3 regions of the Butyrivibrio sp. ob235 genome follow, and region 3 is predicted to be linked to each of the others. Evidence: riboswitches for the same ligand, from Rfam matches in the RefSeq annotation. Region 3 holds a riboswitch; each other region holds the start of a gene.
What was found. A riboswitch is a leader RNA that binds a small molecule or an ion and turns the genes downstream of it on or off. The one in region 3 is predicted to bind cyclic di-GMP.
Positions count from the first base shown of each region.

Region 1: it holds a riboswitch for cyclic di-GMP, as region 3 does, so the genes downstream of both, BMW61_RS06680 (Cna B-type domain-containing protein) here and BMW61_RS03370 (hypothetical protein) in region 3, are expected to answer to the same signal.
Region 2: it holds a riboswitch for cyclic di-GMP, as region 3 does, so the genes downstream of both, BMW61_RS13810 (Ig-like domain-containing protein) here and BMW61_RS03370 (hypothetical protein) in region 3, are expected to answer to the same signal.

Region 1 is NZ_FOBE01000006.1:26,503-34,759, forward strand. It holds gene BMW61_RS06680 (Cna B-type domain-containing protein) at 1-1,698, opposite strand, end outside; cyclic di-GMP riboswitch class I at 1,791-1,870, opposite strand; gene rplT (50S ribosomal protein L20) at 2,231-2,587, opposite strand; gene rpmI (50S ribosomal protein L35) at 2,651-2,851, opposite strand; gene infC (translation initiation factor IF-3) at 2,972-3,484, opposite strand; gene BMW61_RS06700 (HAD family hydrolase) at 3,725-4,714, opposite strand; gene BMW61_RS06705 (adenylosuccinate synthase) at 4,728-6,017, opposite strand; gene BMW61_RS06710 (Ig-like domain-containing protein) at 6,210-7,376, opposite strand; gene BMW61_RS06715 (alpha-amylase family protein) at 7,661-8,257, opposite strand, start outside.
Region 2 is NZ_FOBE01000020.1:59,481-67,737, forward strand. It holds gene BMW61_RS13790 (biotin/lipoyl-binding protein) at 1-40, opposite strand, end outside; gene BMW61_RS13795 (SdpI family protein) at 87-455, opposite strand; gene BMW61_RS13800 (CPBP family intramembrane glutamic endopeptidase) at 621-1,493, shown strand; gene BMW61_RS13805 (hypothetical protein) at 1,573-1,917, opposite strand; gene BMW61_RS13810 (Ig-like domain-containing protein) at 1,914-4,583, opposite strand; cyclic di-GMP riboswitch class I at 4,640-4,719, opposite strand; gene BMW61_RS13815 (hypothetical protein) at 5,044-5,730, opposite strand; gene BMW61_RS13820 (hypothetical protein) at 5,795-7,462, opposite strand; gene BMW61_RS13825 (threonine--tRNA ligase) at 7,533-8,257, opposite strand, start outside.
Region 3 is NZ_FOBE01000002.1:203,817-210,518, forward strand. It holds gene BMW61_RS03355 (toprim domain-containing protein) at 1-587, opposite strand, end outside; gene BMW61_RS03360 (DUF6291 domain-containing protein) at 707-1,006, opposite strand; gene BMW61_RS03365 (helix-turn-helix domain-containing protein) at 1,215-1,835, shown strand; gene BMW61_RS03370 (hypothetical protein) at 1,885-3,117, opposite strand; cyclic di-GMP riboswitch class I at 3,195-3,269, opposite strand; gene BMW61_RS03375 (helix-turn-helix domain-containing protein) at 3,402-3,566, shown strand; gene lepB (signal peptidase I) at 3,556-4,215, opposite strand; gene BMW61_RS03385 (leucine-rich repeat domain-containing protein) at 4,718-6,702, shown strand, end outside.

The DNA.
Region 1 (8,257 bases), on a different contig from region 3:
ATAAATCTGAGCCTCTTCCTGTCCGCTGGCAGAGGCAATGCTTTCTGCATTCTCGTTCATAGCCTGCAGATATGCATCATAGTTGTATCCGCTGGAATTCTCATTGATTTCGGACACTACAAGTTCCACTCCCTCCGGAAGTGATCCGGGATTGGAGAGTTTAACTGTAACAGTTACCTTGTCATTGGTTACAGTGAAGGTATCCTGAGTATTAGCATTAAGATAAGTGAAGGAAATCTCGGAGTCCTCTGTAACCTCGATAGTCTCACCTTCAACAGTAACAACCTCATAGGTCTTATATGTGGTTGCACTGCCTTCCTCTATCGTTCTGGTTCCATCCTCAGCTTCCACGATTATCACAATATTCTTTCCTGTGGAAGATGTTCCTGAAGCTTCGGAAGTTTCACTATCAGTAGCTGTTTCATTAGCTGCATCTTCCGCTGCCGTTGCAGAACTGTTTTCAGAAGAATCTCTCGTATTCTTCTCCGTCAGCTCGACAGACTTGCCTTCTTCGATGGCCTTGTCGATCATTTCATCAGTGATGTCTTTTTCAACAATGTTTACCGAAGCTACTTTCTTATCCTGATAAGTAACCTCCTTAAAGAAATATCCATCTATCTTTTCAGTCTCTTCCGCCTTGGAGAGATCAAGATTTTCTGTAAGCTCAAGTTTCTGGTCTTCCTTGATATGCTCGCCTGCAGAATTTACATAAACTGCGGTAACAGCGACATCATCTATTATTACTTTTGATCTCTTGCCTTCGCTCTCTGCCACCTCCTCTTCGGATTTAAGATAGGTGATTACAAGCTTAGCATCAGAAGTGACATCATAGGTATTTCCGCTTTCATCGGTAGCTTCGTAATACTTAAATCCGCTTTCTTCGCCTTCGGATTCAAGTCTTTTAACAGTAATTCCGGTTACAGGCACGTCATCAAGGGCTGCACCTACATAGGTGTAACCCTCTATTTCACGCACATCGCTGCTTCCTGCTGTAAGATCAAGTCCCTCTGAGAGGTTCATCTCTCTTTCATCAGCTACAGCATTTCCTTCCTCATCCTTAATAAGTTCGCCTGCTTCGTCAATATAAGAAACTGTGAGTCTGACATCTGCTGAAAGTTCTATACTATCAGGTGCTTCCTCTGCAAGCTCCTGTGTTGTTTCTTCAGTTGTCTCTCCAGCATTTTCGTCTTCTATAGTCTCTTCAGAGCCTTCCTCTATACTTTCATCATTTCCCTCTTCTCCTGAAGTCTCCTCATTTTCCACAATTTCCTCAGAGCTCTGTTCGGAATATTCCTCAGCTTCTCCGGCATCAGCAACATATTCTTCCTGATTTTCTGCGGACTCCTCGCCGCTGCCTTCTTCGGTATATTCCTCCTCAAAAGATTCCTCAGATGACTCCTCGAAGGATTCTTCTGCAATCTCTTCACCGGACTCCTCACCGGATTCTTCCTCAGAGCTCTCCTCTGCGGATTCCTCTTCACCGCCCTCAGGACTACCCAGAGCTTCGGGATTAAGGACCATACCAACTTCCTCAGCTCCCTCTTCGGTAACAGCTGAAGCCGCCTTATTCATGGCATATAAAGTAACGGTAGTAATCAGAAGACCGACAACCAGCATTACTGAAAGCCACCTTCTTAAAAAGTCGTGCCTTTTAGCATAGTTTTCTACTGTATTTTTTCGGAAATACCGCTTTGCCATAAATATCCCTCAAAAAAGAACGCCCTGTTTGAAGCTTCTCAAACAGGGCAAATCATCACTGCGAATTTTAACCGCGCTCCAAAAATAAAAGCGCAGGCAGCTGGCTGTCTGAGAAGTCTCAGACCCTGTAGCTTTGCGTCACTACCTCACGATAGCTTTGCCCTGAATTCCATCCATATTAAACTACGGACTAAAAAGTCAACCTGTTTGGAAAACTTTTCAATCATAATTGAAACACATTTTCACGCGTTTCGCTTATTTTATGATATTATATTTGATTTAAAAAATCAACATAAAATGTCATTTTTTAAATGTTTTTTTCATATTTTTCCATTTTTATGATCACTTCTCTATCTTGTACTTTACCCTTACAAGCCAGTATTTACAAGGATTTACATACTTTTTTCCCAAAGAATTTATGCTTGTTTATAAAGTTTATTCTAGGTTAATCATTCTTTCAAAATGTACGAAATTTGAAAGTTTTTGGGCATAAAAAAACCGCTCCCAAATCATTGGGAACGGTTCGTAATAGTTATGCTATCTTCTGCTTAGCGATCTCTGTAAGAGTCTTGAATCCTTCAGGATCATTTACAGCCATCTCAGCAAGCATCTTGCGGTTGATCTCAACCTCTGCAAGCTTGAGGCCGTGCATAAGGTTTGAATAAGACATTCCGTTAAGACGAGCTGCAGCGTTGATACGTGTGATCCAAAGAGATCTCATATCTCTCTTCTTCTGCTTACGACCAGCGAATGCTGATGTAAGTGCTCTCATAACTGACTGCTTAGCAACTCTGTACTGTTTTGATCTAGCGCCTCTATAGCCCTTAGCGAGCTTTAAAACTCTCTTATGCTTCTTCTTGGCATTCATGCCACCTTTAATTCTTGCCATTTCGTTTTCCTCCTAAATTAATTTCGAATAACCGGTACTGCTCTTATACGATAATACTTAAGATTAAACGTAAGGCAGAATCTTCTTCATTGTCTTTACATTGGTAGCGTCAACTACTGCTGCCTGTCTGAGATTTCTCTTTCTCTTTGTAGACTTCTTTGTAAGAATGTGACGCTTGTACGCCTTGTTACGGATCAGCTTACCTGTGCCTGTTACCTTGAAACGCTTGGCAGCAGATCTGTTTGTTTTCATCTTGTGCTGCATAACTAAATCCTCCTATGCTTGTAAATTATTTCATTATCCGTCCGAAAGGACAGTGTAATCATCCAATAATCAAGCTGAACAATTACTTATATATGTAACTTGCCTTGTGAGCAAGAGACATTACTTCTTCTCGGTAAGGAACATAGTCATAGAACGTCCCTCAACCTTAGGCTGCTTATCTATCACAGCGATATCAGCAAGAGCCTCAGCAAAATCTGTAAGAATGTGCACACTTGCTCCCATGTGAGCCATCTCACGTCCTCTGAATCTCAAAGTAACTTTAACTCTGTTACCCTTCTCGAGGAACTTCTTAGCAGCGTTAACCTTTGTATTAAGGTCGTTAGTGTCGATATTGGGTGAAAGTCTTATCTCCTTAATCTCGACATTTTTCTGCTTCTTACGTGCTTCCTTCTCTTTGCGAAGCTGCTCATACTTGAATTTACCGTAATCAACAATACGGCAAACCGGCGGCTTAGCATTGGGTGCTATCTTAACCAGATCAACTCCGGCCTCATCAGCAAGCTTTCTGGCATCCTGAATTGACATAACGCCAAGCTGCTCATTGTCTACCCCAATAACACGAACTTCTTTGTCTCTGATCTGTTCATTGATGAATAAATCGTTATTGCTAATAGCTTTGTACCTCCAAAACTTGTATAAAAAAAGTGGACTCACAAAGGAAGTCCACTTAACAATCAATCAGAATAACCGCGTAGTCCAATATCTGCGGTATCTAAGATGTATTAACACCTGCAAGCTTTGCGCCACAGGGTGAGAGTGGAAACCTCTGCTTTGTTTTACATACTCGGATAATATAACACTCTTATCGTTATACTGTCAATACTATTTTTATAAAAATCAAAAATCTTCACATTACATCTCAATCTTACAGGTCACCCCAAGCTTTGAAAGCTCTCTGTCTACCTGTTCGTAGCTCTCAAACAATATTGACTTCATTCCGAAATCACTTGCAGCATCTACATTTCGCTGAAGATCATCTATAAATACACACTTACCCGGAATAAGGTCGTATCGTTCGCATATAAGTTCAAAGATTTTTCTGTCGGGCTTTATTATCTGTTCCTTATAACTAAGAATTCCGCCATCAACCTCATCAAGGAATTCCTTCATAAAGGGGTTGGCATCCTCAGCCTGCTTTGAATAATTGGAAAGAACAAAAACCTTAAAGCCTGCTTTCTTAAGCGCTCGTATCCAGGGAATAGTCCGCTCTCTTTTCCTCAAAAGGCCACTAAGGTCAGAGAAAACATCATACAACTCCGCTTCCATGGAAGGATTGTTTTTTACAAACCCCTGTATTACTTCCATAGTATCGAGAACACCTCTGTCAAATTCATCCCATGCGGGAGATTTAATGCTGGCTTCTGCGATTTTGTTTACTGTATCCTCAACGTAACCCTTATCCTTGATGAACTGTTCCCAGCAAAAATCAGCGAGAACTCCGCCGATATCAAAAATCACGGTATCGACTTTTCCATTGGATATCCTGTCGTGTTTCCCTGGTACCGAGGAAGTCTCGGACTTATCTGTAGATTCCTCAATATTCAGGTCTTCTGCCTTTATCTCATCCTCAGATTCGTCTTTCTCATTTCTCCCATAAGGATCCGGAGATGCTACTGTTCTTTTTCCTGTAACGGCCGAAAAAGCCCACACAAAGAGCCAGACTACTATCGGTATTGCAACAGTAGACACAGCAGCTGTCATAAATGCACCCGGCGTATCAAAGGTCCCTCGAACAGCCTTTGTGAAAAAGATACCGTTTACTCCGAGAAGAACCAAAACACCTATTATTGCCAATATGCGTCTGATAAGCGGGGTTTTATCATTATTGCCTCGTTTAGCCATGTATAATCCTCAATTATTTAATCGGGCTCTCGCGATAGATGATATCTTCTCTGGCCGGTCCGTTAGATACCATAGTGATCGGATATCCTATTTCCTTCTCGATGAACTCGATGTACTTACGGCAGTTCTCCGGAAGATCTTCATACTTCTTGATTCCACGGATATCGCTCTTCCATCCGGGAAGTGTCTCATATACGGGCTTAGCCTTCTCAAGAAGATGTGTTACAGGGAAGTCCTTGGTAACCTCACCATCAATCTCATAACCAACACATACAGGTATCTCATCAAGATAGCCAAGTACGTCGAGAACAGTGAAAGCAACGTCAGTTGCACCCTGAAGTCTGCAGCCGTACTTACTTGCAACGCAGTCATACCATCCCATACGACGAGGACGTCCTGTAGTTGCACCGTACTCACCGCCGTCACCACCGCGTCTTCTGAGTTCATCAGCTTCTTCGCCAAAAATCTCTGATGTGAAAGCACCTGCTCCTACAGCAGAAGAATAAGCCTTGTTAACTACTACAATCTGCTTAATCTCATAAGGTGCGATACCTGCTCCGATTGCTCCGTACGCTGCCAATGTTGAGGAAGAAGTAACCATAGGATAGATTCCGTGGTCAGGATCCTTCATAGTTCCAAGCTGGCCCTCAAGAAGAACTGTCTTATTTTCCTTAATTGCTTTCTCAAGGAACAACGCAGTGTCTGCAACATAGGGCTTAACCATGTCTCTCCACTCATGAAGAGTATCAAGAAGCTCTGCAGGACTGATCTCCGGCTTGTGATAAAGCTCCTTAAGAAGGATGTTCTTTGTAACAAGAACTCTCTCTACCTTCTCCTTTAAAAGCTCCTCATCAAAAAGTTCATTAACCTGGAAACCGATCTTTGCATATTTATCTGAATAGAAAGGTGCGATACCTGACTTTGTTGATCCAAAAGACTTACCGCCAAGTCTCTCCTCTTCATACTGATCGAAAAGAATGTGATACGGCATAACTATCTGACAACGATCTGAAATAAGAAGATTCGGAGTCGGCACATTTTTCTCAATTACTGAATTAAGCTCTCCGATGAGTACCGGAATATTAAGTGCCACACCGTTGCCGATGATATTTGTTATATTTTGGTGGAATACACCTGAAGGAAGAGTATGCAGTGCAAACTTACCATACTTATTAACAATGGTATGTCCTGCGTTCGCGCCTCCCTGAAAACGTACAACCACATCAGCCTGATCGGCCATCATATCTGTGATCTTACCTTTTCCTTCGTCTCCCCAGTTTGCTCCAACTACTGCTTTAACCATTTTATTTCTCCATTCTGTGTTACACGGTTTAGTTTACTAAAATAACCACATGATAATATACTACAGAATCCTTCATAAGTAAATTATTTTGCAAAATGGATTTCATATTATGAATAAAAAAAATCAGCAGATACAAAACCGCCTGTTTCGATCTGCTGACTTGAATTTACATTTAATTATGTATAAAAAGGTTCATTCCGCCTTATCAAGAATATAGTTCCACAGTCCTTTATTGGGCTTTGGTGAATAATGCACCCCGTCTTTCGAATCAATAGATACCTTATTTGCGATGTAGTCGTTCATTGATACGGTCTTTACCTTTTTCTTTTTTCCTGCCCAGTCCATCAGCTGGATATTAAACCTGTTTATAACTCCGGTGTTGAAAAGCGGCTGTCCGCCCTCATCAAGAAATGCGTCCCTTGTCATTCCAACAGAACAAACCACCAGCTTTTTCCCTTTCGAAACAAGCCCGTTGTATTTAACTATATAAGGCTTAAAATGACCGAAATCATTTGCTCCCATCCAGGTTATTATCATGTCGTAGTCGCTAAGATCCGAATGATCAAGTACTTCTCCAAGGAATCTCACATTTGCGCCATTCAAAGCACAGACAACTATATCGTTATGAACCTCGCCAAACACCGATTCAGCCGTTGCCGAGAACAGGTCAACGCTTCTGGAATCACCTACATAAAGTGTCCGCACAGTACTCTTTGCTACAGTGACATATATATTGCACTTATAAGTTTTTTTCTTTTTTGTTTTGTAAACAACCTTAACGTTTGCCGTGCCGTACTTATTAGCTGTGATTATTCCGGCATTATTTACTGATGCAACCGACTTCTTATTGGAACTAAACTTCAAATATTTATTGTTTATCTTTTTTCCCTTAGATTTAACAACAATCTTTATCTCTTCACCGATTGCCACCTTATCATAATATCTTGGCTTTTCTGCAGGTAATTCAACCGTAAGCTTTTTTTGCCTGCCCTTAGGCGCCTGCTTTAATACGGTTTCAGATTGTCCCTCCTGCTTTCCGGATTCTGCCTGTTTCTGAAAGTTTTCCTGCTTCCCGGTAGTCTTATTCTGCTGGTTTTCCTGCTTTTTGGCATTTTCTCCTTCAGATTTCTTTTCTACCTCTTCTAAACTAATTTCCTCGCCATCATCGTCGTCTTCTTCATATTCTTCAACATCATCTTCTTCACCTTGCTCTATTTCCTCAACTTCGCATTCCTCTTCCTCTTCTTCAGCAGCATATACTTTCACCGGTTTTGCACACGGAATCATCTGTAAAAAAATAAGCATGGCACACAGAAGCACCAATGCTGTTTTTAGCTGCTTAAACATAAATTTTCTCATTGTTACCCCCGTTCCTCCCCCGTAAAAACTGCGCCTTTTCACGCTTTTTTGCAGGAAATCATATTTGTTATCTGTATTGTACTGATAATATATAAATATTATTGATAGAAAAATTATCAATGTATAAACCCGGGGTGAATTCTTTCAGAGTTCACTATTATTTTTTTGTTACGATTAATAAAGAGAAATAAAAATTGTTATAAAATAGGTATATAAAAAAAGAAAACCGGGCCAAAGCGCCCGGTTTTCCTAAAGAAACACCTTCATGTAATATTTATGAAATTTTACTTTATTATTTCATAATCATAAGATGCAAAATCAGCCTTAAGCGAGATCTTGTTTCCGTTATTCTCCCATGTAAAGGTAAGAACCGAACCATCCTGTTTAAGATCAAGATTTGCATCAAAACCGAATGCCGGATCGGTATTACGAAGTCTCAAAAGTTCAAGCTGCTTCTGCACAACCGGTTTACTAAGCTTTTCCAGCATCTCCTCATTTGAAAGATTTGTGCGGTTAATCTCCTTGTGTCCGCCCGCGCCAGCTCGTTCTACTGCAGCGTAGTCGTTCTCTCCCGCAAAAAGATCGAGATACCATACCTGAGGCTTACCCGGCATGAACATCTGAACCGCTCTCGCAAAGAGCATCTTCTTATCATCAGCGCCAAGAGCGCTGTAATAAGTTGAATTTACCTGATAGTACATATTCTTCTGTCCGTGAAGATTCTTAACAAGTCCGCCTCTTCCGACAATAGTCTCTATCAGCTTCTCGATTTCCTCATCGGGAATAAGACCCTTCAGATCAAGAACCGGTATGCCATCGTGGCATCCAAGCATATTTACCACGCGGATTTTCTTATCCACAAGTTCCTTAGCCCAGCGTGC
Region 2 (8,257 bases), on a different contig from region 3:
CAATCCTATTCAGTGCTTCTTTGTTGTAAACACTCTTCAACTGAGTCTCCCCCCACTCATTAAAGTCATGTCAGAAGTGTTTGATTTTACTCCCCAAACTTTTCTTTCAACTTTTTCTCCGTCGGAACAATCATAACGATTATCATGACAACCATCTGTACCAAAATAATAAGCACCATTGCTGCAAGTGGATTAAAGCCTGCATTTTTCACAACCAAAACATAGGCTATTCCACTAAGTACCAGTGCTACTATCCCATAGATCATAGTATTTCTGCCGCTATAGGTATTCGCAAAATCCCAAGCCTCCTGGCTGCTCTTGGATCTTTTCGTTCTGTACCCCTTGGTATCATTGATTTCTTTCGGTGGATTTTTCATAAGAATAAATCCTGCAATCGCCGCTATCACAGGACAAATGAGAACACAGATAAATAATAGAAGCTCTATTCCTGCCATAATACCCCCCATACAAGAATCAAACACTATATATCGTCTGCTAATTTATTTATTTTACCATATATAGTAAAAAACGCAAAGTGCACAATGTTATTTTATAAAGTTTTCAAGATTGCTGTTTAGCTGTATTATATATGTATATTCTAAAGAAATGAGGGGTGTTGTATGAAAGGAGAAAATGTTATGAATACAAAGGGGAGCAAAGGAAAAGCAGTGCTTGTTGCACTGGGATTAATGTTACTGTTTCTGGCTATCCAGGCCGTAGTTGGATTGGTTGCATCCATCATTGCACCGATTATGAATCCGGAAGCTGCCACAGATGCAGCAGCAATTACAGCTTATGTTATGAGCGTTATGCCGGTGGTTCAGTTCATCGCAGAAATTGTCTGCATTCTTGTTTTCGGAATCTGGTATTACAGAAGTTATGTCAAGAAAGCAAAAGAGCTTAGAACCTACGAGTCCGGCTTCAAAAAGATTGCCAGTCTTAAGGATATCGGCTTTATTCTTTCGCTGACCTTTGCCGCTTATTTTCTGGCTGCAGTAATCGGCTGGCTCGTAACGGTACTGATTCCCGGCAGCGGAGATTTATTTAGCAGTTTGATAGGTGCTATAACTGATGGCAATAAGACCATCGGCATGCTTACAGTTATGCTTCTGGGACCTGTCGCAGAAGAACTGTGCTTCAGAGGAGTAATTCTTCAAAAATCAAAGAAGGCTTTCGGTATCGTAGGATGCACAGTGCTTTCAGCTGTAATGTTTGGCCTGATGCACATGAATCCCGTTCAGAGTTTATATGCTATTCCGATCGGCGCAGCGCTTGCATTCACTGCTTACAAGTACGAGTCCATCGTTCCTGCAATGATCGGACACATTGTTAACAACAGTTTTTCGATGATATTGTCAAATCTTGTAAAGGAGGATTTAAATCAAATCCTGGCTCTTGTATTATTTGCAGCCTTCGCTGTTCTTTCAGTAGTCATCTACAGGAGCATACCCAAGGTAGAAAAATTCGATGAGAGTGATAAGCTCTCCGCATAAAAAGTCAAAGGCTTTTGCGAAAGAAGTTTTACTTGAAACAAAAAGAGGCGCCGGGAACTAATCCCTGCGCCTCATATTTTTAGTTGTAGTTAGTATCAAACGGTGTAAGCATGATCATTCCTTCCGTGGAATCCGAATAGGTCACCTTCACTGCTTTGGGATAATCAATCTTATAGTCCAGAATATATCCCTCCTTCGTTAATGCTTCCAATTCTTCGCTTAATCCTGACAACGCGGCATCCTCCGAGGTGGCATTTTTCAAAACGTTCGTCACTCTTTCCGAAACAACACTAATACTATTGCCGCTCATATTTGTCACTGCCTCCTTATCACCGTTATCGGTTACCCTGCGGTTGCATCCGCAAATAATGGAGCATGAAATTATCGTAATCAGTATAACCGTCCGAACTGCATTTTTCATCATTTTACAACCACATTATCAATTATGCCTACTGTATCAAATACGGAATCGCCCTCATCAAATGTCACGAATTCAAGTGTTACTCTCTGATTTCTGAGCGAAGACAAATCGTAGGAAACATCCTTCCACTTAGTATGATAAACAGTATCGTCACCGTCATCAAAATCGATATTAAATATCTCATACCATGTGGAAGTATTAACCTCTTCACGTGCAAGCTCTACAATCAGATTTCCGTTTGTATCAAGGAGACGGGCAATAAATTTATCGTCAAACTCAGTATTAACATATTCCAGAGGCTCTTCGGATACCACATTATAGGTAAAGCTGAGTGTGCTTGCATCCGACGGAACCACAAAGGTCTGCGAAAGAACACTTCCCTCTGTACCCTCATTCTTCTGTGTGTCGTAAGAAGAGGAGGATGATCCGATACCGGTTGTAAGTATCGCCATCTTTTTTCCATGAGTGGGTGATAATTCTGCAAGTCCTGTTATGGTTCTTGCATCACCAAGATGATACCATTCTGTCAAAGCAGGTGTTAATTCAAAGCTTCCGTTTTTGAAATCATCTGTGAACAGCACAGTATTGGTTGATCCTGAAAGTATAGGGTATGCTCCGTGTCCGTCATTTACCCCGTATGTTGCCGTTGCACTTGCGAATGCGTCGCCTGTTGTCTTACCGGAAGCAAGTCCTGTAACAAATGCCTTCATAAGATTTCTGCTATAGATTGCAAGAACTGAATTATGGAAGCCCACAACCGTACTTGCTCCGCGTCCTAAGAACGCTGATGAAAATTGATTATTTACAGCCGTTCCCTCGCCCATAAAATCACAGGTCTCAGAGAAAAGCACTTTTCCGTTCAGTGCACTAACACCAAGGTTTGCAGTGAAGAATGATGGCTTAGCCCAGTAGTAAGTTTTACCATCCATAAGTATAGTTCTTACTACTCTGCCCTTTATCAGATCTGCATAATATGCGTTATCCTTAGCATCAGTAACCTCTTCATAGGTACACATGAAAAGATCATTTCCATAAGAGGATCCATGCATACTGAAAACAATAACATCATAGGCTGACATAGCTTTGAAGTCTTTTAAGGTAGCTTCCTTCATAGTTGTTGTCAGTCCCATTCCATTCAGTTCCGGAATGACTTCGTCGTTATAATATGCCTTTCTCCAGCCTACTTCATTACTTCCGCTAAAACCGAAGTATATGATAGCTTTTCCGATTGATCCTGCAGTATTTGAGCTGTTACGCACAATCGGTGCAAGAGATTCCGACTTAATCATTGTATCCCAGAGTCCGCTTCCCTTGGGATTACGAACTTTTCCGGTACCATTACTCTTAATTGTATTCTCTTCAAGAGATACTGCACCTGTGGTGCCATCAGTATATTCAAAGGTTATAACATTTGATTCACTGTCAAATGTTCCGACAGATTTAATATTTCCGGAGTTTTTCTGTTCATTTAAGACATTCTGAACTGCTGTCTTTTTTACTTCGATGGTGGCATTTGGATTAAGAGTTTCCGTTACCTCTTCGATGGCATTATCCGCTGCTGTCATCTCTTCTCTATTTTCAGCGGACATTACGGAAACAACATCAATATCAACTGTGTCAGAGGTTATCTCCTCTGATCCCACATATGCCTTTACATAATAGCTGTAACGACCGTTATTACCTGATACAAACCTTTTGTAAGCAGAGTAAATCTGGTCTCCCTTCATATCATCGCCGCTATCTTTATAAACTCCGTCATCCTCCATCGCTTTTACAAAGTTGCCATTGGAGTCATAGAGTTCAACTTTATCTACATTTACAGCGACTGTGGCATATAAATATACCGTATTGTCTGTGGTTCCTGCTACAACACTATTACTTGAAGCAGTTAAAGTTACAAGGTCTGAATTCTTTGATGCGGAACCTATGGTTGACTCTGATGATCCACCTGAGTTACCGGACTCACCTGAGCCATTTGTGCCATTTGTATTATTTGTATTATTTGTATTATTTGCATCCTTGGAATCCTTTGAATCCTTTGAATCCTTGGAGTCTTTGTCATTTTGTGTTGAACCGTTTACCTTAACAAGTAAAGATGCGTTTTTCTTACTTCCGTCATCGGCTGTTGCTGTTATTGTTGCAGTTCCTTCTGCTTTGGCAACAATAAGTCCTGATTCTGAAACTGATGCAACAGACTCATCTGAACTCTTAAAGCTTACTGTTTTAATAGAAGCATCCAAGGGTTCTACTTTTGCTGTTACCTGATAATTCTGTCCCGCATTAAGTTCTATCTGCTGATCCCCAATGGATACAGTGCTTACGGGTGAACCTACATAAATAGTACATTTTGCACTTTTCTTTGTGCCCTTTATTGTAGCTGTAATAACTGTTTTTCCCTTTTTTACAGCCTTTACGTTGCCCTTGCTGTCAACGGTTGCTACCTTGGGGTTCTTACTCTTAAATACAACTGACTTCTTTTTAGAAGAGGTTGTTGCCTTAAGCTTTACTTTTTTGCCCTTCTTAAGTGTGTACTGGGAATAATTGAGGGTAATTGATTTTTCCCCTGAAGATGACTTCTTTGCCATTACTGACATAGAAGTCGGCGAAACGCCGGAAAAGACAATTAACATTGTCAAAGCAATAGCGAGAATTGATTTGATTCGATTCATAATGAACAAATCCCCTTTCTAAAAAACCTTCGCTTCGCAAAGCTAAGGTTCTCAGAAAGTGCAACTGGCTGACTTCGTAATAAAAGTCCCTATAGCTTTGCGTCCTATGGTCACCCATAGTTTGCCGAAATATGTTTTGTCGCAGAACAAAAACAGTAACTGTAGTGTATTCTCGGATTTAGTTTCCGTCAATCAGACTAATTCTAAAATATTTATAAACGAATTTCTTTATATTCAAAATTTAATAATTCCCTTAAACTCTTCTATTTTCCTGATATTTCTCTTTGTATCAGCAAATTTAGTTTCCGCACACCTGACATAGAATATTCTTTTTATCGTTGATATCTATTTTTATAAAGGTTAAAGTTAACAAAAGCGACTTCTCACGTTTCCCAAAATCGGTCCTCAAAAGAAAAACTATCCCCATCGTATATAATAGAAAAACCGCTCAAACGAGCGGTTACTTCTTAGCAAGAACATGTATTGTATCCAGTGTCTGTGTGCATTTGTCCTCAAAGTCATCATCCTCTGCCCTTGAAAAGACGATTGTGAAGACCTTGTTTTTGGATAGAACTATTGCGGTAGCCTGGTGGATTGTCTGCGTGTTCTCCGGGGTAAAAGATGTCCTTATCATATATCCCGGGAAGCCGTCATACTCCATATTTTCAAAGGATTCCAGAGTGAAGCCGATGTTTTCTCCGTAGAGACTTTCGTAGTTTTCCTTTTGAATAGTCTCATACATCTCTGCGGTGAGTTCATCATACCTATACTCGATGTTGGTAGCATCCTCGGATTCCCCTGCTGCCCTCTGAGCATTGGTAAGAATCTTCTTTTCCGGAAGAACCGAAACCTCGTAAGTAATGTTTGCGGATTCCAGCGGATAGTGCTCATTTACAAATACTCCGGGTTCATCTGAGGCCTTAAATCCCATAGGCACGAAAAACGTACAGGCAAGTGCTTCCGGAAGCTTTGACATACCTCCGACCTTGGATTCATCACCTGATCCGGAAGAATTCTCAGAATCCGCATCCTTAATCATGTCATCCAGAACCGCGCCCGCACCTGCCGAAGCCAGCGTGCTAATCCTGCTGTTCCCAAGCGTGAATACCGTAAGTATGAAGATAATTGATAAAAATCTTTTTCTCAAATGTCTCTCCTATATATCTATAGAAATAATCTTTCTGTAATCAGCTATCCTCTTGTCTGTCTTCTCATTTTCGCGATAGTTCAAACACATCAAACCAATATCGCTCATTCAAATAGCTGCCAATGTTCTTATTTTCGATTCCGGCAGGTGATTCCTTCCAGTCCTTCAGAATGTCCTCTCGGGAATTAAAGCTTCCAATGAAAAGCACTCTCCTTCCACTGTCCACAAGCTCCTGAACTTCCGGGTATTCACTTATAACCTGTATCCCCGGTAAAGTACTCTCAAGAATGCTATCCGTTATCGCTCCGTATAGATAAACCTGTACCGGAAGCTCTTTTCCCGCCTCTCCCACTATGTCACAGTATCCATTCGCATAGTACATTGAAAGAGCCGCTACCTGTTCAAAATTACAGATTAGTATCGGCTTCTCCGAAAGCGAGTCTTCATCGGTGTCTTCAGAACCGTTGCCTTCATATATATCCTTCCAGAACTGCTCCGTCTGTACCATATTAACACGTTTATAGAGCTCATTTCCACGGAAAGCCCAAAAGTCTCTGATGCAGAAAATAGTCATCAATGTATATAGAAGAAGTCCTGCAAATAGGAGTTTTCCACGTTCTCCATTAAGGAGCCGCTTAGCAGCAATCAGTACTGAAAGCCACATAGCTCCCATAGCCGGAATCATGTACCTGTATATAAAAACAGGTCTAAGTAAAAATGACACAGCAAAGCCAAAGGCAATAATTCCGATTATCGGCATGAAGCAGAGCCACATATAGGAGTCCCTGATATTGCAAAATACCACTGCTGCCACCAGCACAAACATCACAACTGCCAGAACAGTAGCGAGTTTATCATTAAAAAATCCGGGCTTCATCAGGAACTTGATAATTCCGCCAAAGCTCCTTAGAGACAGCGGCTGAATCCAGTAATTGGATGAGACTGATCTCGCCTGCGACAGCACCACGCTTATCCAGGGCACATAGCAAACTGCAGTCATATTGGCGCTGATAAGTATTATCCCAAGCTGATATACATTTTTCCGAACCGACCAAATGATCAGGAACAGATATACCGCAGCCACTGCGACAGCAGCATAGTACTGAGTATAGCAGGCTAACAGCCCATATATAAATAACGGAAAAATCTTCCCCCACTTCAGTCCCTTTATCTGCTTATCCTTTTCAGTCTCAATAAACGGCCCGGCGTGTATGCAAAGTGCTGTCACAAAAAGCATAACCCAGCTGTACATACGCACTTCAACCGCATAATCAGCCATCTGCGGCATTGCAATCACAGCGCAGGAAAAAAGTCCTCCCACGAGAATTCCGTAGCGCTTTCTGATGATGGTGAGCGCATACAGAAAGAGAATGAACAGCGGAATTACACTCGCCAGTTTTGCATACATGATCTGCATGCTCCCCAGGGCAGCTCCGCTATTTACAAGTCCGGATGACATGAAGGAATTGCCAAAGGGTATGAGCGCCTTAATCACGAAATGGACGATAATATAATACAGCGGCGGGTGAACATCCGCCGCTGTTAATTTAACCATCTCAGAAACAGGCTTAGTGGCAAGCTGCATGCTAAAGAGCTCGTCGTACCATATGTCGGGACTAAAGCAAAGATATGCTGAAAAGATAATCATTGCTGAAGAAATCAGGTATAGAAGACTTCCGCAGATTATTTCGGCTTTGTCCCACTTTTCTTTTGAATCGTTAAGGAGTGTCATTAATCCCCTCATCCGGCGCTTCGCGCCACCTTCCCCCAGTGGGGGAAGGCGTTTATTTCTGATTAGTTCTTTACTCTACAGTATCAATAAGCTCAAGCGTGTGCTCAGCGTTCATCTTCTTGCACATCTCAACGAACTTATCGAGAGGTACGTTCTGAATCTGCTTGTTGGAGCCGCGAACGTTGATTGAAACAGTGTTCTCAGCTGCCTCCTTGTCACCGAGTACGATGATGTAAGGATCCTTGTAGTTCTTGAACTTCTTGATCTTCTCCTTCATGTTGTTGTCGGAGTAATCAGCCTCAACATCGATGCCGTTCTCGTAAAGAAGATCTGCAACCTTTTTAGCATACTCATTGTGCTCTACGCGGATAGGAACGATACCTACCTGATAAGGGCTGAGCCAGAACGGGAAAGCACCCTTGAAGTTCTCGATAATGATACCAATGAATCTCTCAAGTGATCCGTAAATTGCTCTGTGGATTACAACAGGCATTTCAAGGCTTCCGTCCTGAGCCTGATATGTAAGGCCAAAGTTGTGAGGCAGCTGATAGTCAAGCTGTACTGTTCCGCACTGCCACTCTCTTCCGAGCGCATCCTTAATCTGAAGGTCGATCTTGGGACCGTAGAAAGCACCGTCGCCTTCATTTATCTCATAGCCATCCTCGCCATATTTCTTATCAAGAATGCTCTTAATAGCAGCCTCAGCTCTGTTCCAAACCTCGATATCGCCCATGAAGTCCTCGGGACGTGTTGAAAACTCTGCTCTGTAAGTTACACCGAATGTCTTGTAGATCT
Region 3 (6,702 bases):
TAACACTTATGGGGTTTAGTATTGATAAATGGTTTGTTGAAATACCAAGCGACATTTGAGTCCTTTGGTTTTCTGATGCTCTTAAACGGGACTTCTGAAGTCCCCCGTATTTCAGCATAATTGCATTCGCGATTAATGAATACAACGTTATTATGCTCATCCTGATATATGAGGTTTGCCTTTATCAGACTTCTGACAAGACTTTCAGAAAGACCACGGCTAACAAGATAATCTATTGCTTTACGCGAATTCGGATCACCTTTTTTGGGAAAGTCTGCTTTAATTAAATGCACTTCTGCTGAAGGTATAACTGGTTCTGCAGTTTTGTTATTATAGTTAGCAAGTGACAAAACTGCTTCAGGTATGGAATATCCTAAGTACTTAACTAAAAAATCAATACTATTTCCTTTATCTCCAGTTGAAAAATCGTAATATCCAGAATATCCAAGCTTGATGCTGAGGCTATGATTAGCTATTAATCGCAGGCTTGATCCTTCTTTGACTATTGCATTTGCGTGATTCGTGAGTAGATAATTATATAGGTCAGTTATACGTGCCTTTCTCATTTGTTCTCGAGTAAAAAACATATGAGTCTCCTAAAGAATATTCTTTTCATTACCGTAGTGGGTTTGTATGTATGTGTCTGCAATGCTAAAGTATCATTTACTATCTTTGGCTATGGTTAACAATTCCTAAGCATACTTTCTCATTCCTTTGTTTTTTTGGAACCGCCTCTTTTTTGTCCTCCTTTTTTTCCACCTTCCCTTTTGGCAGTGAAAGCTTTTTGGCTGGCTTCAATTTCAGCCTTAATCGGAATAAATGCAAAATCTAATAATGTGTTTTCAAACTCTGGACAAATTCCAGAATTCAGATAATTAAGAGCTGCTTTGAATAATTTTCCTACATCCTCGTCGGAGAGTACGGTTAACTGTGATTGCCACTGTCCTTGCGTTGGGAACCATTTTGCCGGAATATACAACGCGTTGTTTTGAATATTGTTCTCCATAATCGTCTATCCTTTCGTAATATAAATTTATTGTTGTGTTAAATATTTTATACCGCAATGCTCAATAAAAGTCAAACGATATCAAATATATTTGCGGAATATTAAGAATTATACGTATATATATCAAATAAAAGCAAATTATGCAGAGATAATAATTGACATAGCGTGGTTAGGAATGTATAATTATAATTATCAAGGAGGTATTATAATGGTTACAACTATTGATACAGGCAAAAGAATAAAAAGAACCTTGCAAGTACAAGGAATAAAGATGATAGAATTTGCGCCTATTGCAGGAGTTACACTCGAAACTTTAAGTCGTTATGTAAACGGTAAGAGAGAGATACCAGAACCATTTATTGTCAGAGTGGCAAAACTCTTAAATGTTACTCCAGAGTATCTTAAGTGTGAAACAGATGATGAAACACCTCCACAGTATACTATGTACAATGAAGAAATGGATGAGCTTCAGCGTGCAGACGCAAGACAAGCTAGAAGACGGGGGGCTATACAAAACATTTTTGAACATTTTGGGGTAAAGATAGTAGAAAATCTTGAATTGGATACAGAAGTATATACAAGGCAAAGTGATCTCACATGGCGAAAGACAAAAGGTTGTAATAATGATTATAAAAATAGATTATTCGATGAAGAAATAGATATTGTTTCAGAACAGCACCAAGTAGAGGGAAAAATCATATTTGAGATTGAATATTGTGGAAAACTTGTACAAATGGGGAAAAATGAGTTTTTTGATTGGCTAGATAAAGAAGCTGATTTGATTGAGTCAAGCCTCCACTTAAGGCTTGATATGCCGAGAAATGCCTAAATTCACCCTCCCCAAAGCAACGAGACTTCTTTGGGAAGGGGCACAACTTTTATTTACTTTTCTTTTTATATATAAGAATTCCTGCGACAATACCTGCGCATGCAATTATGCCACAAATAACCCATTTCAAGTTATCATTAGCAGCACTCTCTACTTGCTTCTCAACAGGCATAGCTTCTACAGGTGCTTTAACTTCTTCCTTTACAGGCTCTACTTCTTCTACGGGTTCACTTACTGATTCCTCTACGGATTCCTCTGCTACTTCCTTAGCTTCCTCCGTCTTCACAAGCAAGTCCTTAGAGATATAATAATTCTGCAGGATATTTATAGGAAGTATTACATTTCCATTCTCATCAGCTGTAGCCTTCATGAATTCCTCATAGTCTTTTCCTGCCTTGCTAGACTTTGTGTACAGATTAAATTCTGCATATTTTTCATCTTTCCCCATAGGTACTTTAATCCAGAGCGTGTATCCAAGATCTGTAAATGAATTTTTTTGGGATACTGGGGATACGACCATGATATTATCCTCAGCTGCGATATCTATGCCAAGTTCAATATCTTCATCAGTTTCTACCTGCGGAAAGATTACTGAATAAACAATATTCCCATTATCATCTACGAACTGAATTTCGCCATTTTCCTTACCTGTTGCGGTTCTCTCTATTTCCCATGCAGGCATTGTCTTATTCTCTGCAGAATTTTTCACCTGAATATAACAACTGTCGGCAATTCCGTCATATAAAAAGTGATCGAAAGCATCAAGAGCATCTTTATTGATTTCATCGTAAACACCGTGACTGTATTCCTTTTCGGGCTGTGTTTCCACCTTGGTTTCTTCCTTGACTTCTTCAGGCTGCGTTTCTTCTGTCTGTGGCTGCTCGGCTACCGGCTCTTCCTGCTTCTGACTTTCAGTTGCCGTTGCTTCTGCTGCCGTTTTTGCACCGCTAGGAATAACACCTCTAGCTTCAGCAATTTCGCGTAATTTATCGTAGTCATTTCCGCCTGGACCTGCCGCCACCCATGCTTCGGTATATAATGCTGGATCAATAGCAACTGTATAGCCCATGGCTGCGTATTTCGCATTCATTTCAGCAATTTTTGCCTGTTCTTGTTCGGCCGGGCATTCTATCTGTACTACTATGATTTCGCCTGTTGAAGGATTGTAATAGGGGTGATCTGCAGTATAATACATTTCCATATAATTAGGCACATATAATAGCACCACTAAACATAATGCCACACCTAAAACACTTAATATACGAACTACTCTGTTTTTCATTATATCTACTCCTTTGACATCAAAAATAACTATTTCCGCAATCAAAAAAGCACCGTATTTCTACGATGCATCATGTTGTCTGCAACTGGCTATCTCGTAGAGATCCTATAGTTTTGCGTCGCCGAATTGCTTCGGTTTTGCCTTTGAATATTTATCTGTAATTTAATAACAACATATCATATTGTGATTATCTCCACAATGTTTATTTTCACAATCCACTCTTAAAATTTTCTAAAGAGAGGAGCGTGATTATCATTATTTCTTATCAGCCATTATGGAAGACAATGCAAGAAAAAGGCATATCACAGTATGCCCTTATTAAGGCTGGAATAGATAATAAGACACTTGATTCTCTTAAGAAAAGCAAGAATATTACACTCTTAACACTTGAAAAGCTGTGCAATATTTTGGAATGTACACCAAATGATGTAATAGAATTTATTCCATAACAGTTTCACTGAGCTGTGAATTATTCTTTTTTACTAGCGGAATAATAATCGAAGTAATGTATTTTCCACCGATATCATCTTTTGAGACATATGGATTATCCCAGTATCTGGAATCAAAGCTATATTCCCTATTATCTCCTAATAAAAAATATGAATCAGCAGGAACTTTAAACTCCTTATCACAATATGTCAAAACATCTTCTGAAAGATAATCTTCTGCAAGTAGTAGTCCGTTTATGTATACATTCCCGTCTGTGAATGATACATTATCTCCCGGCAGACCAATAATCCTTTTAACAAATACCTTATGTTCTGTTTGTTCATTTGAAAAATAAATGATGTCACCTCTTTGTGGTTCATGAGTAATATACGCTAATCCATTTGAAAAGGTAATACTGCCAGTCATGATAGTAGGTTCCATAGAACCGCTCTGACATCCTCCGATTATGATAACCTTTGACAAAACTATATATAAAATGAAAAAAGGAAGTATTGTCAATCCAAGATCAGTAAGAAGGGTTCTATCAAATTTTATTCCTGCGCTTTGTGAATGGTTATTACTAATAAGTCTTTCTTTTCTGCGCGAGTAAAAAATAAAACTCATGAGAATGCAGATGATTATTGTCAGGATATATTTATATGGTTTCATAACAAATCCCTTATTTTATGATGAATGTCATTATCCTTTAAGAATTTAAAATTCTTTTATAAACACGTTGATTACCTTCACGAAATCAGCCTCTATGCTTGATTTGACTGAATTATAGCATAAAAACAAAAAAAGTATTGTGCATATATTCACAATGTGATATATTAAGCGATGCATGAATAAATCATAAAAAGGCATTAAAATGCCAATGATGCAATGCATTATGATTTTTAATAATAGTTATAATACGATTACAGTCAAGGAAGTTGTTATTATTTGCCAATTCCCAATTATATTTTTTAATTTTACACTTAAAGTATTAAAATCAGTGTATAGTAACGTGATGGATAAATGATAAATAATGTCAACATATGATTGAGAACTTATTTTTAAATATTTGAAATATATAAGGAGATAATCAAGAGTGAGAATTTTATCAAAAAGCATCAAAAAAACTATTATTGCTATGTCATTAGTGACAGGAATCTTATCGGGGAGTATTATGCCTAATACTTCTAGCAGCATCATTACAGCTTCTGCTAATACAGGAAGCGTAGAACATAGGCTCCATTATTATTTCCTTCAGACGGATGCAGAGCGTGCTTGCTATGATGCAATAATTGAATCAGCAAAAAATCCGCTTCCAATAGGGACAAACATATATAGGATGTCTAACGAAGATAAGATCAAATATGGTATCGAATTACCGGAGGGGGCCGACAGCCCTACGCCGATAGGTATTGCGCACAATGCAGTAGAGGCTGATTATCCGGAAATCATGGAATATATAAGATATGGTTTTGAAGCTGTTGATGTATGGCATGACGACGAAAACTACACGAGTTATATGGTTGCTAAAATTCGGGATAATAACAATTATTCCATATGGGACAACCAAATCAAAAGCAAAATTGCAACTATGAAATCGGCCATTGTCAGCGCTGGTTTATACGATCCGCAAGATATTCCTAAGTCGGTCTTAAACATTCATGATTATTATGTCAAGCAGCTTGAATATGATACCGCAGGACAGTTTAACGGAGATTGGGGAGCTGACTGCAGGACAGCATACGGTGCATTAGTACAGGGCAAGGCTGTATGCGTAGGATATTCCCGTGGCTATAAGTGCCTTCTTGATGCATTCGGGATTGACTGCGCTATTGTTAGCGGAACCAGCAACGGGGCAGGACACGAATGGAATGTCGTAAAGATTGGCGATGACTGGTACGAGCAAGATCTTACCTGGGCAGATACAGAAGATTTAACAGGCTCAGTTGATCATAGTTATTTCAATAGGACCACTTCTGATTATGCTAATAAACTAAAGAAAAAGCACGTCAGAAACAGTACAGGTCTTGATTCATACATTCCTCTCGCAACCGGCACAACCTATACCTATACATATATTGCCAAGGGCGTTTCAGATGCAGATTATGTCGAGGCAACTGATGTCAGATTTAATGAAACAAGTGGAATTTTACTTTACGTTGGCGATAGCATGAAACTTGACGTCACTGTTACTCCTGCCAATGCTACCGAAAGCCCTGAGTTTAGAATACTTGGCGATGACTATTCTACATTGTCAGATTTCTGTACCGTAGAAAATGGCGTTATCACAGCACATCGCGCAGGAGAAGGCTCTATCGAAGTTCATATAGGCCGCACCTGGGGAAATCATAGACTTTTGGAAGTAAGAGAGCGCCCTGTTACAACAGACAATATCTCTGACGCAGAGCAGGGTAATACATCCAATTCCTCAACCTCAACCGATAACAGTGGCAATACATCAACACCTGCAACGGGTGATAGCACAACCACACCTTCATCTGATAATGGCAATTCAGGTAGCAGTACTGCTCCCGCACCCTCAACCGGTGGTTCAGGTTCAGTTCAGCCCTCATCAGGCGGTAACGGCGGTTCATCAAACGGTCCAGGCACAACAGGCGGTTCCGAACAGCCATCAGGCAACGCCCAGCAGGGAAGCGGTTTATCAGCGGGAAATCAGACTTCCGGCAATAGCGGAAAGGTGACACCTTCCGATATAACAGACGCTACAAATAATACAGATACAGCAGAAGTATCAAAGAACAAAGAGCCTGAAAAAACTGTCGCAGAGAAAACAGCCGTAGTCGCAAGAGCATCAGAGTTTACCGTAAATAATCTCATGTTTAAGGTTACTTCGGATAGCACTGCTGAATTTGAATCTTCTACAGGTAGCAGCACAAAAACAGTGTCAGTACCTTCAAATGTAACAGATGAAAATGGCAATTCCTATGTTATTACAAGAATCTCATCTGGTGCGTTCAAGAACAACCGAAAACTTACAAAGGTAACTATTCCCAGTACCGTAAAGCAGATCGGTGCAGGAGCCTTTTATGGATGCACGAACCTTAAGACAGTCACAATCAATGTCTCAGCAGATGGAGACATCAAGATTGACAAGAATGCCTTTAAAAAGCTCAAGAAGGGTTCGGTCATCAAAGTAAA